DNA from 4 places in the Geobacillus sp. FSL K6-0789 genome. Region 4 is predicted to be linked to each of the others. Evidence: predicted binding sites of a transcription regulator. Region 4 holds the regulator's gene; each other region holds the start of a gene.
What was found. Region 4 encodes Rex, which represses fermentation and respiration genes when NADH is low (regulators of the CRP and FNR family bind a similar motif). Its sites were predicted from a motif close to TTGTGAAATATTTCACAA; they were not measured.
Positions count from the first base shown of each region.

Region 1: a site for Rex is predicted at 2,099-2,116, ahead of ric (iron-sulfur cluster repair di-iron protein). Genes of this name have one in related genera too.
Region 2: a site for Rex is predicted at 2,681-2,698, ahead of NSQ51_RS08645 (nitrate reductase subunit alpha). Genes of this name have one in related genera too.
Region 3: a site for Rex is predicted at 2,056-2,073, ahead of NSQ51_RS04885 (formate/nitrite transporter family protein). Genes of this name have one in related genera too.

Region 1 covers NZ_CP151966.1:738,301-742,516, forward strand. Annotated here, with positions in the region: gene moaA (GTP 3',8-cyclase MoaA) at 159-1,184, shown strand; gene ric (iron-sulfur cluster repair di-iron protein) at 1,286-1,993, opposite strand; gene NSQ51_RS03890 (hypothetical protein) at 2,194-2,475, shown strand; gene glp (gephyrin-like molybdotransferase Glp) at 2,424-3,683, shown strand; gene mobB (molybdopterin-guanine dinucleotide biosynthesis protein B) at 3,680-4,180, shown strand; gene NSQ51_RS03905 (molybdenum cofactor biosynthesis protein MoaE) at 4,177-4,216, shown strand, end outside.
Region 2 covers NZ_CP151966.1:1,656,613-1,660,828, forward strand. Annotated here, with positions in the region: gene NSQ51_RS08645 (nitrate reductase subunit alpha) at 1-2,620, opposite strand, end outside; gene NSQ51_RS08650 (metal-dependent hydrolase) at 2,791-3,294, shown strand; partial or broken gene NSQ51_RS08655 (alpha/beta hydrolase) at 3,329-3,679, shown strand; gene NSQ51_RS08660 (bacteriocin-processing peptidase family protein) at 3,826-4,216, shown strand, end outside.
Region 3 covers NZ_CP151966.1:923,217-927,432, forward strand. Annotated here, with positions in the region: gene NSQ51_RS04875 (hypothetical protein) at 1-171, opposite strand, end outside; gene NSQ51_RS04880 (hypothetical protein) at 459-692, shown strand; gene NSQ51_RS04885 (formate/nitrite transporter family protein) at 1,243-2,028, opposite strand; gene NSQ51_RS04890 (IS701 family transposase) at 2,152-3,339, opposite strand; partial or broken gene NSQ51_RS04895 (transposase) at 3,910-4,216, opposite strand, start outside.
Region 4 covers NZ_CP151966.1:256,515-260,730, forward strand. Annotated here, with positions in the region: gene NSQ51_RS01415 (ABC-F family ATP-binding cassette domain-containing protein) at 1-771, opposite strand, end outside; gene moaC (cyclic pyranopterin monophosphate synthase MoaC) at 867-1,355, shown strand; gene NSQ51_RS01425 (redox-sensing transcriptional repressor Rex) at 1,371-2,012, shown strand; gene tatA (twin-arginine translocase TatA/TatE family subunit) at 2,030-2,182, shown strand; gene tatC (twin-arginine translocase subunit TatC) at 2,203-2,952, shown strand; gene NSQ51_RS01440 (YdiK family protein) at 3,017-3,196, opposite strand; gene NSQ51_RS01445 (type II CAAX endopeptidase family protein) at 3,193-3,927, opposite strand.

The sequences.
Region 1 (4,216 bases), 480 kb from region 4:
TCCTTTGTTTTGGCTGTTGGGTGTCGTTACCTCAATGATGGCCGAAAACAACGGGGGTGGCAAGCTTTTTTTCTTCCAACCGTTGAAACTCAAGGGAAAACCGTGAGTGTGGAGGATAAACTTTTGACAATACCATGAAAGGGAAAGGAGGGAGCGACATGGAAGAGCGCGACCGGGTGAAGATCACCGACCGCCTCGCCCGCCCGCTTCGCGATTTGCGGTTGTCGGTCATCGACCAATGCAATTTTCGCTGCGTCTATTGCATGCCTGCGGAAGTGTTCGGGCCGAATTTTCGCTTTTTGGCGGAAGACCAGCTGTTAACCGTTGACGAAATGGCGCTTTTAGTGGAATGTTTTGTCGAGCTTGGCGTTGAAAAAATCCGCCTGACCGGCGGCGAGCCGTTGCTTCGGCGCGACCTCGATGCGCTCATTGAGCGGCTGTCCGCGCTCCCTGGCCTGCGCGATATTGGATTGACGACCAACGGCGTTCATTTGGTGAAATGGGCGCAGCGGTTGAAAGAAGCCGGGTTGAAGCGCGTCAACGTCAGTTTGGATGCGTTGGATGATGACATTTTCCGAAAAATGAACGGCATTGGCATCGGCTCTGCCCCGGTGTTGAAAGGCATCGAAGCCGCCCTGGCGGCGGGGCTTGGAGTAAAAGTGAACACGGTCGTCAAAAAAGGATGGAACGACTCGCAAATCGTGCCGATGGCGGCCTACTTTAAAGACTTGGGCATTCCGCTCCGCTTGATTGAATTTATGGATGTCGGCACAACGAACGGCTGGGATTATTCCCATGTCGTGACGAAAAAAGAGATGTATGAACAAATCAACGCCATGCACCCTCTTGAACCGGTTGAAAAAGCGTACTTCGGCGAAGTGGCGAGCCGCTACCGCTACGTCGGCACGGAGGTGGAAGTCGGCTTTATCGCCTCAGTGACGGAAACGTTTTGCCAAAGCTGCACGAGGGCGCGCATTTCCGCCGATGGCAAGCTGTACACGTGTTTGTTTGCTTCTGAGGGCGTGTCGTTGAAAGACAAACTGCGCGCCGGCGCGGGGAAAGAAGAGCTGAAGGCGCTGATCGCCGCCATTTGGAGCGAGCGGACAGACCGCTATTCGGAAGAACGGACGGCAGAGACAGCGAAACAGCGCCCGAAAATTGAAATGTCGTATATTGGGGGATAACAAAGAAACGGGGCTGCTCTTTTCGTCAAAGAAGCAGCCCTGCTTTTTATCGCTCGATGCGCCTGCCTTTACCTTAGAAATAGGGGAATGGATTCGTCTGCTTATGCCTTCACCGCCGCCAACACGCGCGGGAAGAGGATGTTGTTTTCCAAATGGATGTGGGTAAACAAATCGTCTTCAAGCGCCGCGAGTCGGTTGTAGACGAGCCGGTACGTGCCGCACGCGTCTTCCGGCGGGGTGAAGTCGTTGGTGATGTCGCGAATTTCTTTCATCAAATCGCCGGCTGCGTCATGTTCATTGACCAGTTCGCGAACGGCCCGCTCAACCGCCTCCTGGTTTTCCGGCGACGGGTTGTCGGCAAATTGCAAAATGAGCGGGAATGCGCCCGTTTCCTCTTTAATGAGATGTTGCTCAAGCTCCGTTTTTAACTCATGAAACAGTTTATGCACGTGGGACAGATGCGGATGGTCCATGCCATGCACGCGCAATACTTTCGTGACATACGGGCTGAGCTGCGGCAGTTCCTCGTTCAAATAGCGGTGGTGCGTGTTGATGATATGATCGACCAAATCGGCTAGCGGCGCTTCGCTCCAGTTTCCGGTCGGCTTGTTTTGTGCTTCAGCATAAAGGGTGTTCAGCTCGCGAAGGAGCGCTTCGCCATCAAGTCCGCGCTCTTCGATGGCTTCTTTTAACGGGCGCTGTCCGCCGCAGCAAAAATCAATGCGCCGCGCTTTAAACAAATCCGCTGCTTTCGGAAATTGAGTGACAATATCGCCGATCAACGATTGTTCGGTAAACCGCTGTTCCATTTCGGATCCCTCCATCACCAAATCGTTACAGCTTCAGCATACCTTGTTTTGGACGTCAACGTTGTGACACAGCTCACACAAACGAAAAAAGTAGACAACAAGGAAATGTGATGAACATCACAACAGTGGCTCCCTTCTTTCCTGTACAATAAAAGAGACGAAATCAGCTGATCGATCGAGTCGAAAATCGGGCTCAAGACGTGCTAAACTATATTCAAGAACAATGCCGCTATGCGGATGAAGTGATGCAAGAGCTCGAACAGTCCGCTGCTTTGTTTGGCGAAACGCGGGAGATGATTTTGCGGCATATTGCCGATGCGAGCGTCGTTGATGAAAAGTTGGCAGAAGGCATAAAACAGCTGCCAATGGCAACAACGTTGAAAGAACGATATGGTTGCCGCCAGCCGTATGATCGAAAGGAGAGGGAGAGATGGTCGAAAGACGAACCCCGATTCCTGTCGCGGAAGCCATCGCCCGGGTGATGCATTACGCCGGGAGAGGGGAAGAGGAGACGGTGCCGCTTCGCCAGTCGTACGGCCGCTATTTGGCCGAAGATTTGCGCGCCGATCATGACGTGCCGCCGTTTGACCGCTCGCCGTATGACGGATTTGCCATTCGCGCCGCCGACTCGGAAGGAGCGGGACTTGACCATCCGGTCGAGTTTGAAGTCATTGAAACGATCGGCGCCGGACAAGTGGCGAAACAGCCCGTCGGTCCGTTTCAAGCGGTGCGCTTGATGACCGGAGCGCAAATTCCGGAAGGGTGCGATGCGGTCGTCATGTTGGAGCTCGCCAAACAGTACGAGCGGGATGGAAAAACGTATATGGCCATTAAACGCCCGTTCCGCCCTGGCGACAATATTTCGTTTCAAGGGGAAGACGCGAAAAAAGGGCAGCCGCTCATCGAAAAAGGGACGCGCATCAATCCCGGGGTGGCGGCGCTCTTGGCGACGTTCGGCTATGCGGAGGTGAAAGTGGCAAAACGGCCGCGCATCGGCATTTTTGCGACCGGCAGCGAACTGCTTGACGTCTCGGAACCGCTTGTGCCGGGAAAAATTCGCAACAGCAACGCCTACATGATCGAGGCGCAGGTGTTCAAAAGCGGCGCCGAGCCGATTTATTTCGGCCAGCTCGCCGACGACCTCGATGCGTGTTTTCACGCTGTGCGCCAGGCGCTCGATCAAGTGGACATGCTCATTACGACCGGCGGCGTCTCGGTCGGGGATTTCGATTATTTGCCCGCCATTTACAAGCGGCTCGGAGCGAACGTGTTGTTTAACAAAATCGCCATGCGCCCGGGGAGCGTGACGACCGTCGCCGAGATTGATGGCAAGCTGCTGTTCGGTCTATCCGGAAACCCGTCGGCGTGCTACGTCGGGTATGAGCTGTTCGTCCGCCCGGTCGTGCGCACGCGGCTGTTTTCGGCCAAGCCGTATTTGAAAAAAGCGAAAGCCACCCTTGGCGCCGAGTTTCCAAAGCCGAACCCGTTCACCCGCTTCGTGCGCAGCCGGGTCGAGGCGGTTGACGGTCGGCTTGTCGTGAAGCCGGTCGGCATGGACAAGTCGAACATCGTCACCTCGCTTGCCTTTGCGAACGCCTTGATGGTGCTGCCGGGCGGAACGAGAGGGTTTGCGGTTGGCGATGAGGTCGACGTGTGGCTTTTGGATGACGATGAGGGGTCAAGCGAATGAACGTCTGGCAAGTCGTCGGCTATAAACATAGCGGCAAGACGACGTTGATGGAAAAATGGGTGGCGGCCGCGGTCCGGGAAGGATGGCGCGTCGGGACGGTGAAGCATCACGGCCATGGCGGCGAGCCCGCGCGGCCGGAAGGTGTCGATTCCGTCCGCCATGAGCGGGCCGGGGCGGTGGCAACGGCGGTGGAAGGGGACGGGCTGTTGCAGCTACATCTCCGCCGTCCGCTATGGCGGTTGGATGACGTGTTGGCGCTTTATGCGCCGCTTCGGCTCGATCTCGTGTTGGTTGAAGGCTACAAACAAGATCGGTATCCAAAAGTCGTGCTTGTGCGCTCCGCGAAAGATTGGGCGTCGCTCCAGCACCTCGCCGACATCCGCGCCGTCATCGCCTGGGAGCCACTCGAAGGGCCGCTAGTGCATCCGGTGTTTTCGCTGGCCGATGATGATGAATATATTCCATGGCTCATGAACGAGGTGAGAACACGAACATGACCGAACCGTTGTTTGCCATTACCGACCGGCCGATTT
Region 2 (4,216 bases), 1.4 Mb from region 4:
TGCCCGGAATCGGTTCAGTTTCGCCTTTGCTCCAGTCTTTCACTTCACCGAACGGCTGCGCCAGCTCTTGCGCCGTATCGTGCAACAGCGGAGTGGCGACGACTTCTTTCATTGGCTTTAAGCCGGCTTGTTTGGCGACATCAGATACGGCTTTCGCGAGTGATTTGAAAATATCCCAGTCCGAGCGCGCTTCCCAGAGCGGAGGCACGGCTGGATTGAACGGATGGATGAACGGATGCATATCCGTGCTGCTTAAGTCATGTTTTTCATACCATGTCGCTGCCGGCAGGACGACATCGGAGTAGAGCGCTGTGCCGGCCATGCGGAAGTCCAAGTTGACAAGCAGATCAAGCTTGCCTTCCGGCGCTTCATCGCGCCAGCGGATTTCTTCCGGGCGCAGGCTGTCGCGGTCATCGTTTAACAAGCCGTTCGTCGTGCCAAGCAAATGTTTTAAGAAGTATTCGTGCCCTTTGCCGGAGCTTGAGATTAAGTTGGCGCGCCAGACGATCAAGTTGCGCGGAAAATTCGCCTCGTTGTCCGGATCCTCGATCGCAAACTGCAATTCTTTCTTTTTCAGCTGTTTCGCGACGTAGGCGCCGATCTCTTCCGGCGTGCGGGCTCCATGGCTTACTGCTTCGTTATACAGCTCGATGCCGTTTTTGTTAAACGTCGGGTACGACGGCAGCCAGCCAAGCCGCGCGGCCAAGACGTTGTAATCGCCAGGGTGTGAATAGCGCGCTTTTTTGGCCAGCGGTGAGATGAGCTCATCGACCGGCCGCTCTTCATAGCGCCATTGGTCGGTCGCAAAGTAAAAGAATGACGTGCCGTTTTGCAATTTCGCTGGTCCGACCCAGTCGCGAGCGGTGGCGATTGTCTGCCATCCTTCCACCGGCCGCAGCTTTTCCTGCCCGACGTAATGGGCCCAACCGCCGCCATTCACCCCTTGGGCGCCGACGAACAAGACAAGGTTCAAGACGGCGCGGTAAATCGTATCGGAGTTGAACCAATGGTTGATCCCAGCGCCGACGATGATCATCGACCGGCCGTTTGTGTCGATCGCGTTGTCGGCAAACTCACGGGCGATTTTCACGACGAGTTCGCGGTCGACGCCGGTGATCGCTTCTTGCCATGCTGGCGTGAATGGCACCTCGTCATCGTACGAGCGGGCGACTGTGCCGCCGATGCCGCGGTCAATGCCGTAGTTGGCCAAAATCAAATCATAGACGGTCGTGACGTAAACGTCTCCTGTTACGGTTTGCACTTTTTTCACTGGAACCGCGCGTTCGATCGTTTTTCCGCCCTCAGCGGTGAAATATGGAAGCTGGATCGAGATGACTTCATCTTCGCTCCCTAAAAACGACAGGCGTGGCTCAAGAGGCTGTTCTGTTTCCTCATCAACAAGACGCAAGTTCCATTTTCCTTTGTCTTCCCAGCGAGCGCCGATCGTTCCATTCGGCACGACAAACGAGTCGGTGTTTTCATCATAGATGACCGGCTTCCATTCGGCATTGTTCGTTTGTTTGCCAAGGTCTTTCGCCAACAAGAAGCGGCCGGCCGTCCATGTGCCGCCGTTTTGTTTTAAGGTGACGACAAACGGAAAATCGGTGTACATTTTGGCATATCGTTCAAAATATGGAACGGTCCGTTTGACGTAATATTCGTTTAAAATAACATGTCCCATCGCCATCGCCAAGGCGCCGTCCGTCCCTTGCTTCACCGACAGCCAGTCGTCGGCGAATTTTGTCGACTCGGCGTAATCTGGGCTGACGGAGACGACTTTCGTGCCGCGGTAGCGCACTTCGGCTAAAAAGTGAGCGTCCGGAGTCCGGGTGAGCGGGACGTTCGAGCCCCAGGTGATGATGTAGCCGGCGTTGTACCAGTCGCTTGACTCCGGCACGTCCGTTTGGTCGCCCCAAATTTGCGGCGACGCCGGCGGCAAGTCGGCGTACCAATCATAGAAGCTTAACATCGGCCCGCCCATCAGCTGCATGAAGCGCGATCCGGCGGCATGGCTGACCATCGACATGGCTGGAATCGGGGAGAAGCCGACGTTGCGGTCCGGGCCGTATTTGACGACCGTATACAATAAAGAAGCGGCGACAAGCGTCAATGCTTCATCCCAGCTGACGCGCACGAATCCGCCCTTCCCGCGCGCCTGTTTGTAGCGCTTCGCTTTTTCGCGGTCTTCAACGATGCTTTTCCACGCCTCAAGCGGGTTGTTTGGATGATGGGAGAGCGCCTCGCGCCACATGTCAAGCAAGATGCCGCGGACATACGGGTATTTGACGCGCAGCGGGCTGTACATATACCATGAGAAGCTCGCGCCGCGCGGGCAGCCGCGCGGTTCAAAGTCCGGCATATCCGGCCCGGTCGACGGATAGTCGAGCTGCTGTCCTTCCCAGGTGACGATGCCGTTTTTGACGTAAATGTTCCAGCTGCACGACCCCGTGCAGTTGACGCCATGGGTCGAGCGGACGACTTTGTCGTGCTGCCAGCGGCGACGGTATGCATCTTCCCAGGCGCGGTCGCCGTAGGTTGTTTCGCTATGGCCGTCGGCTTGGCGCTCGATCGGCCGAATATATTTGAAACGGTTGATGAACGGAGATCGTTTTCGTTTCATTTGCTTCACTCCTTATTAGCGTTGTGTACTTTTAACTATAGCCATGATGTTAATAACGCGATGTTAACTTTGTCACACTTGGCATCATTGTCACAAATCCGTCAAAAAACGAACGAATATTCTTTTCTGTGGTATAATGGGGAAAACGATAAAAGTTTGAGGGGATTTCGTTGCGATACTCCAGCCATGTCATTGCCACATTATGCCTCGGCGCGGCGGCGGCCGCGCATACAAAGCTGCCGTTTACCGCCGCCTATACGGTGGGGCTTGTCATCGGCAGCCTTCTTCCTGACATTGACGAGCCGTCGTCATACGTCGGCCGCCGTTCGTTCGGCGTCGCGGGGAAAGTAAAAGAAGCGTTCGGCCATCGCGGCATGACGCATTCGCTCATCGTCTGGGGGGTGCTTGCCGCCCTCGTCTGGCGCGACTCGGCGTCGCCGTTTACCGCTGGGCTCGTGCTCGGCTACTTGTTTCATATTGTGGAAGACTTTTTTTCTGTTCAAGGGGTGCCGCTGTTTTGGCCGTTTTCGTCCAAGCGGTGGAAAGTGCCGCTCTATCGGACGGGAAAAGGGATGGAGAAAGCATTGGTTGGCATCGCTTGGATCGCATTCGTCTATTTTGGCGTCAACGGCTTGTTTCACGAATGGTGGTGGTCATGGTTGTCGATGTGGTAACGGCGTCCGATCAAAAAAAGGAAAAAAGAGGTGCGGGGGCGAGCTGCCGAGGTATCTGGATTCGATCGGTTCGGACTTGAAAAATCCGGATGTGAAAGAGCTGGCATACGAGAAAACGCCGACCGCTTCTCTTCTTCAGCTGGCTAGGCTGATGGCACAGACAAAAGCGAAACTCGATCGCATCGTCTGTCCGGCGTTGATTTTTGTCTCTGACGAAGATCACGTCGTGCCGCCGGGAAACGCCGACATCATCTTTCAAGGTATTTCATCGACGGAGAAAGAGATCGTCCGCCTCCGAAACAGCTACCATGTGGCGACGCTCGATTACGACCAACCGATGATTATTGAACGGTCTCTCGAATTTTTCGCCAAGCACGCCGGATAAAACGAATCGGTATATGGCTGATCCTGTTCAAAGGAGAGGCCATTTTTTGTTTGTCGGTATTTTTGTGAAAAAATATGTGGCTGTTTTGCCGGGCTTGTTCTACACTTAATAAATAGCTGGAAAAAGAATAAGGGAGTTTTCTTTGTATGAATCATATCAAACCGATCGCATTGCTCGTTGAAGAAAAACGAATCGTGGATGCCCTTGCCCAGGTGCGGCCGCATTTAGAAAATATGGGATTGTTTCAATGGCGGCCGCTCATGGCTTCGTGGGACGAGATCGAACCGTTTCGGACGCTTGTCCGCCTGTTCGACTACGCGCTTATGTACCGGCATAGCGGGCTTGTCGCCCGGTACGCCCACCGGAAGTTCAACACGCTGCAGACGCTCGCATGGTTGTGCGACGAATGGCTCGATCAACGCCGGCCGCTCGATGTGGAAGAGGCGCTCACTCCGCGCCTGACCGCCGCGCTCGATGGCCGGGTGGAGGAGCCGAGGGAAGCGATCGCCCGGGCGGCGTTTGCGTTGGTGCGCGCTT
Region 3 (4,216 bases), 670 kb from region 4:
CTTGAAAGGATTGCGCCATTCCATTAACACGGCATGGTTGAGCGATTCTTCGTCTTCTAAACTTTCTTGCTGCACGCGGATGAGATCAGCAAAGTCGTCTGTCGTATAGTTGCGGATGACCGCTTCGCGCGGGGTGTTGCCGTCAAAGACGTATAAATGTTTATCGTACATGCTGATCCCCCTTTCGTTCGTTTTACCCTCATCATAACCGAAACCTAGAAAAAGCGCCAAGAAAGGTCCATGGACAAGTTTGCCCTCGACCCGGGGATGAAAATCACCGCTTGCCGACGGGATTTTCACGGAAAGCGGGTAGCTTGGTGTTCAAATAAAACGATCGTTTACAGCCTTTCGCTAAGTGATCAAGATCACCATCGCAAGCAACCACTGGCAATCTTCGTTTAGGACTCTTTCTCCATTTCACATACAAATTGGTTTACTCGCAAAAGCTTCCGAAGAAAATGAAAAATCATGTCGAACTTTGTCTGTCGAAAATGATGGATGGCAGGGAGGAGGAAACAGAGAATACCATTTTGGAGACAAACTTTTATAAAAAGATGGTCGATGGAGAATACGCCACGTTCCATTACAATGGATATTCGATTTCCTATTCTATTTTAGAGGCGGCAGGCAATGACGTACAACCGATAAAAGCGAAGGATGTTACCGCCGTCTATCCTGAAAACACCATTTAAGACAAAAAAACGGAACCCGCCTAGCCTTCGGAATTTGATTCCAAAGGAGCGACATTCCGTAGTGAACCAGACTACTGGGGTCCGTCTATATATCGGACTTTTACGTACCATAGATACAACGACCTCATGACCCCAGCTGCAAGGAGACCATTCGACAGAAGGTTGTTTTCATCCTCCCGATGGTGACGAAATTTTTTTGTCATGGGAGTCTATATAGTAATGATTCGTTAATCACATTTCAGAAATAAGTTTCATAAATATAAGTTCGATTAGACTAAATTATTGGTTAATGCAAAAAATTTTTTAGTAAAACATTGATTAAATAGTTTCATTGTAATATAATCTCTAATTGTAAAAAATTGGCTCTTCGCCACAAAGTGTACTTGACAAAGAAAGACGATTATGATAGAGAAAATCAAAACAGCATTTTTCCTTTTTATACCACACGTCTCTTTGAGCAACATTGCTATCACGTTTGTCTTTAAAAGTCAAGTACATCTTTTGGTGATGAACCTAATATTTTCTTTTTATGAAACAAATATCCAATGGGTTATTTGTCTGAAACGTGAACTTCGTTTTGCGATGTCAAATACGTATACAATGCTCCCATAAATAAGGCGCCACCGACAATATTGCCTAGTGTAACAGGAATAATGTTATGTATTACTCCTGCTAGGTCGATCGCCGCTGGATGAGGGAGGGCTAATGCAAGGGAAAACAGGCCTAAATTGGCAATGGAGTGTTCGTATCCAGAGGCAAAAAAGATAAAAACAATAAGAATCATCGAAAAAACTTTTGCCATATCCTCTTTCATTTGCATTGGAATAAAAATCGCTAAACAAACAAGCCAGTTACAGAGAATTCCTTTAAAAAAGAGCTGCATCGTTGTTGCGTGTATTTTTTTCTCCGCCACAAGAAATAATAAGTGATCTTGTGAAATATGATCAAAAACGCCGGATTGCGAAATAAGAAAAGCAAAAAACACAGCTCCTAATAAATTGCCGGTATAACATGCAAGCCAATTTCGCAACATATCTTTGATTGTCGTTTCTTTTTGCAAGGTGCTGATTGTAAAATACATCGTATTGCCAGTAAATAGTTCTGCCTCACCATACATAATTAATACTAAGGCGATTCCGAAAAAAATACCGCTTACTAAATACGTAGCAGGAGAATTCGCTTCACGGAAAAATTCCCCTACACGAAAACAAAGAACAAGCGCAAATCCGATGTACACCCCTGCCAAAGCAGCCCGCATCATATATTGAACAAGAGAGCGATCTAGAATGGCGCGTTTTTTTAAAGCTAACTCTTTACATTTTTGAACTGCTTCCATCTCTCCGACACTTCTCTTTCATTTACTTTGTGATTTTTTTCACATTATTTACGATATATAACTGTAGATGAGCATTTTTCATTACAATAATTCCCATGCCTTAAGAGACAAACAGGGTACCCCTTACGCGATACGGAGCTGTTTTTTGATCACATCAATGGGAATATCTTGCTTCGCAGCGTCATAAATGAACTCGACGACGCTGTGGTCTTTCCGCGACCGAAGAAGCTCCAGCCCGGTGGAGAGGTTTTGTCGGGATTCGGCGATGCTGTACACGCAGGAGAGCAGCACCACCGCCCAATACCGTTTCACCGCCCGAATGTGGCGAACGCGGTATCCATCCAGCTTCAGTTGATCTTTCGCCTGCCGGAAAAAGCACTCGATCGTCCAGCGCTGGGCGTAGTAACGCAAGATGTCTTCGTCCCCGAGTTCCCGGTCGGTGCTCAAGATGCAATGAAGATGTTCCGGCGCCATCGGCTGATCCGCCTTCCAAGCCAGCAGCACCACCGCGTCATCGAGGCCATGGATGGCCCCCTCATAGCGATACACGCGATAACGCTCCTGCCCCACCGTGACGAGGCGGGTGTCTTTGGACTCGATATAGCGGGCGAACTGCTTGGCTTGGATGGCGATGCCTTTCGGGTAGAGAATCCGGTTCGTCTTGAGCATCGCGATGACATGGAATCCCTGTTTCAAGCAGGCTTCAATGAGCTTTTTGGACGGATACCACGAATCCATGAGCACATACACCGGCTGAGCCCGCTTCACCTTGAGCGAGGAAAGCATCTCGATCGCCAGGTCGATCTTGCTTTTTCCCGCTTTCTTGTCATACAGGCGGAACGCAAATGGGAACGCCTGCGTGAAGGTGTGCACCATCAGCCAAACGAGCGAATGCCCCCAGACCGATTGATGATCTTTATGCGAGTAGTGCCAGTCGCACCCTTGAATGGCGTGCACAGCCCGTGACGAAGGCTTTGTTTTTTGGCAAATCGTATCATCAATCGAAACAAAAAGGGGTTGATTCTTCCGTTTGGCCAGTCGTTCGACCTGGGAAAGGATCCACTCTTGAAGCTTCCCAAGCAGCCTTTCCTCGTTCCAAGGGCTTTTCGTGAAAAAGTGACGGAGCGTCGTTCGATGATTCGGATGAAAGCTCCAGTAATGAATATCAGTCAATGTTCCCGAGAATCCCTTGGTGGTCAAGGCATCGACAATATGAATGAGATGCTTGATGACCGGTTTGGAAAGCTGCAGCGTCAACCCCAGCGTGAAGAAAAACTTGTGGATTCCTTGGTGATGTGCTAATCTATTCATGAGACATGAACCTCCTTGTGTGAATGGGTTTTGAACACATCTATTTTACCCAAGGAGTCCGGTTCATGTCTCCTTTTTTGTTTAGTTGTCAATTTATGTCAGTGAATTTGCTCATCTACAGTATATAACATACGCCTTTCCCATCTATTTTTCAACATATCGATGAAAAAGTTAAAATAAATGTCAACATTTTTATTTGTAACCGTTTACTAAAAAAATCACCGTTGCAATTTCAGAAATAGTTGTTCTAATATAAGTCAAATAACGGAACAACTGAAAAACATAATAACAAACAACCGTCAATAACATCGTTTGACGCATTTCTTTCGCCTGCACATGTTTAAAGACGAGGATTTTTTGCTCCCCGCGCTAAAGAAACCTCTATTTCTTTTTCCGGTTCATGCGGCAACAAATCCTCAGCGAATGGTTCCGATGGGGCATCATGGTTTCTTTCACTCATTCGATTTTATATTTTTCAGTCCGCTTGTAAAATTTTTGTAACTATTCACCCCAGTGCTAGTGTATAAAAAAGCCCAGCACAAATAGGGCATTTCGGTCATAGAAAATGCCCTAGGTAGCGGAAAGAACTCGATCGATCGTTTCGCCTGCCAACAGAAGACATAACGAATCCCACACGTTTTTTTCGTGTTTCGTCAGTGTGGAAACGATGCTTCTTGCGATGCAAAACGACTGCGCGAATGTTTCTTCGCGAAACGTACCCGAAATGTTCTCTTTGACTTTGACCATGCGAAGATCGCGTTCGGCTTGGTTGTTGTCAAAGGGAACATGTACTTCACGTAAGAAACGCAGCGCTTCTTCCTTTCGTTTTTGAAGGCGTCGAACAAAAGCGAGTGCTTTTTTCGGAAGAGGCGTCATC
Region 4 (4,216 bases):
GGCCCGAAGCTCCAAATAGCGGCTGTAATTGCCGCTATACCGCTTAAGCGTCGCGTTGGACAGCTCGTACACTTCGGTGACGACTTTGTCCAAAAAGTAGCGGTCATGGGAAACGAGCAGAACGGCGCCGGGGTATGCCTGTAAATATTGCTCGAGCCATGTGAGCGTATCGAGGTCCAAATGGTTCGTCGGCTCGTCTAAAATAAGCAAGTCCGGCTTGGCCAACAGCAGTTTTCCAAGGGCGAGCCGCGTCCGCTGTCCGCCGCTTAGCGAGGAAACGGGCGTTGTTTGGTAATCGTATGACGAAAATTGCAGCCCGTGCAAAACAGAGCGGATGTCGGCTTCATACTGATAGCCCCCTTGTTCTTTGTATTGCTCTTGCAAGTTGTCATACGCTTGAAGCGTTTTTTCGTAGCGGGACGGATCGGCGAGCAGATCCGGGTCGCCAAGCTGGGCGCCGAGCTCTGCTAGCTGCGCTTCGATCGCCCGGAGCGGCGCGAATACGTCCAGCATCTCGTCCCAAATGGAGCGTGACGAGTCGAGCCCGCTGTTTTGCGCCAAATAGCCGATTTTGATATGGCTTGGCTTGATGATTTCACCGCTGTCGGAAGAAAGTTCGCCGGCGATGATCTTCAGCAGCGTCGATTTGCCTGCGCCGTTGCGGCCGACAAGAGCAATGCGGGCGCGGGACTGTATTTCTAGTTTTATATTCGATAAAATAAGGTCAGCGCCAAAATATTTCGTGATTCCATTCACTTGCAAAATGATCATGTCCGTCACCTCGCGAATAGTTTAACGTAAGTCGCGAAAACGGTCAAAGACAGATAACGAAAAATGGTGTATAGTGATAAATGGAGGAGATTGTCTTGTCATCGTTTACGCATTTCAATGAACAAGGCCGGGCGAAAATGGTCGACATTACGAACAAGGAAGATACGATCAGGATAGCGGTGGCGAGAACGAGCGTCACCGTCAATGAAGAGATTTACGAAAAGATGACGAACAATGCCATTGAGAAAGGTGATGTGCTGGCGGTAGCCCAGGTGGCCGGGGTCATGGCGGCGAAAAAAACGGCCGATCTTATTCCGATGTGCCATCCGCTTATGTTAAAAGGCGTCGATATTGCCTTTGCTTGGGAAAAAGAGGCGGAAGCGTATAAACTTGTGATTACCGTGACGGTCAAAACGAAAGGGAGCACAGGAGTGGAGATGGAAGCGCTGACGGCGGCTTCGGTATGCGCATTGACTGTGTACGACATGTGCAAATCGCTCGATAAAGGAATGACGATCGGTCCAACGTATTTGGTCGAAAAAACGGGCGGGAAGTCCGGCCATTATCGACGGAAAACCGATTAGCTGGGGGATGAAACGATGAGCAACGAACAACCGAAAATCCCGCAGGCGACTGCCAAGCGTCTGCCGTTATACTATCGGTTTTTGAAAAATTTACATGCCTCAGGGAAGCAGCGCGTGTCCTCCGCCGAGCTGAGCGAGGCGGTGAAAGTCGATCCGGCGACAATTCGCCGCGACTTTTCGTATTTTGGCGCGCTTGGCAAAAAGGGATACGGGTATAATGTCAATTATTTGTTGTCGTTTTTCCGCCAGACGCTTGAAGAGGATGAGGTGACCGAAGTCGCCTTGTTTGGCGTCGGCAATTTAGGCACCGCCTTTTTAAACTACAACTTTTCGAAAAATAACAACACGAAAATTGTCATGGCGTTTGATGTCGATGAACGGAAGGTCGGAACGACAGTCGGCGGGGTGCCGGTCTATCATCTCGATGAGCTGGAGGAGCGGCTTCGCGGCGACATTCCGATCGCGATTTTAACCGTGCCGGCCGCCGCGGCTCAAGCGCTGACCGACCGCCTTGTCGCGCAAGGAATTAAAGGCATTTTAAACTTTACTCCGGCGCGGTTGAACGTGCCGAACCATATTCGTGTCCATCATATCGATTTAGCCATTGAGCTGCAGTCGCTCGTCTATTTTTTGAAAAACTATCCATCGCCATCGTAAAAAGGAGAGAACAACACATGAAATATTTGTTGCTCGTTCTTGTCATTTTGTTGCTGTTTGGCACGAAAAAGCTGCCGGAGTTGGGGCGGTCGTTCGGCCAGTCGCTTCGCGAGTTTAAAGACGCCACAAAAGGGCTCGCTGATGACGAAGAAACGAAAACCGACCGATGACAAGGCAGGATGGGGAAACGATGAATGACAAAGAAATGTCCGTGTATGAACACCTCGGAGAGCTGCGGAAACGGCTGATCATCGTGCTTCTCTTTTTCGTTGCGGCGCTTGTAGCCAGCTTCTTTTTTGTCGATGACGTCATTGTGTATTTGCAGCACACTGCGGAAGCGAAACAGCTGACGATGAACGCGTTCCGCCTCACCGATCCGATTAAAGTGTATTTTCAGTTTGCCTTTGTCATCGCCGCTGTACTGACTGCTCCGGTGCTGTTGTATCAAATTTGGGCGTTTGTCAGTCCGGGGCTGTATGAAAAAGAGCGGAAAGCAACGCTCAGCTACATTCCAGCATCGATCATTCTATTTTTAGCCGGGGTTGGTTTTGCGTATTTCGTCTTGTTTCCATTTGTCGTCCGGTTTATGAATCAGCTGGCGGAACGGCTCGGCATTCAACAGATGATCGGCATTAATGAATATTTTCAGTTTTTGCTGCAGCTCGTGCTGCCGTTTGGCATCGTGTTTCAGCTGCCGATTGTTGTCCTGTTTTTCACCCGCTTAGGGCTTATTACGCCGCAGCTTCTTGTTCGCATCCGCAAGTATGCGTATTTGGCGCTGCTTATTTTAGCGGCCGCCATTACGCCGCCGGATGTGTTGTCGCAAGTGATCGTCATGATTCCACTGACGCTTTTGTATGAGGGGAGCATCTGGGTTGCCAAAATCGGCTATCGAAAGGCGCAATTAGCGGCGGAGGAAGGAAGCGGCGATCCATATTGAGGGCAGCATCAAGAGGACGGTTCATACGGCGCCAGGCAAAAACCCTCCCCCAATGGGGAGGGTTTTATTGTCTCGGTGTGAAGAACAAGCGAAAGGCGGTGCCGAAATCAAAAGCGGCCAGCGCCGCCAACGCGATGGTTGAGACGTTCCAAATCGTTTCATGAACGCTTTCGATCGCCAAATACGTAAACAGGAAGCCCAAGATGAAATACGGAACAGAAAACAGCCGCGGATGGCGCGTCATAGCCAAATCCTCCAAATGGCCAGCGGCAGTTCCGCTTGGCGCATCATGTTTTCCAATTCATCAGCCAACAAAATTTGAACGGCAACGACAAACGTGTTCATTGCTACATGGGCGAACATCGGCACGAAAATGCGTCCGGTTTTGGCGTATAAAAAGGCGAACACCATCCCCATGGATGTGTACAAAAGCAAATGCTCCGGCTCCATGTGGGCGAGAGCAAACAGAAGCGAGCTGGCCAGCGCTGCCAACCAAAAGTTGTATTTTTCATAAAGCGAGCCAAAAATGATTTTGCGGAAGATGAGTTCCTCCAAAACCGGGCCGATGACCGACGTGACGACGACGAGCAATGGCGTCAGGCGGATGATGTCGATGATTTGCCTTGTGTTTTCCGAGCCCGGCTCAATGCCCAATAGACGCCATTCGATGTTGGCGGCAACGCTTTGCGCGGCAAGCGCCAAAAAGACGCCCGAGATCGCCCACATCCATGACGAGGCGAGCGGCAGCCGCCGCATTGTCCGTTCATCGCGGTCGCCGCGCAGCAGCCATAAAATGATGGCAAAAGCCAATAAAAAGCTGATGACCGCCCAATAGCCGGAGGCAATTTTCGCTGCTTCGAGACGTGTTTGCGCGCCTTGGCCGACGCCGAGGGAGCGAAGGAGCGGCACACCGACAAAGGAAGACAGCTGCATGGCGATATAGGTGATGATGACATACCAGTAACGGCGCTTCAAATCGTTTTACCCCTTTATTTCAAATATATCCGTATTGTAGCACATGTTCGGCGAAATGATAAGAAAAGCGCGCCGGCCGTGGTTGGCGCGGCCGCCACAAAAAAATTGCCTAGCGTTGTTTATTGATGTTAGAAATGTGCAATAATGAAAATGGATTTTGTGCGCCGATTGATCTGGGGCCTGACAGCTTGTTATCCCATTTTCTCCTTATCTTCGCGCATGAAAGAAAAACAGTTATTTTTTTGTATTTCCTACTTGCAAAACGGAGAAGAGTTCATTAATATTATAA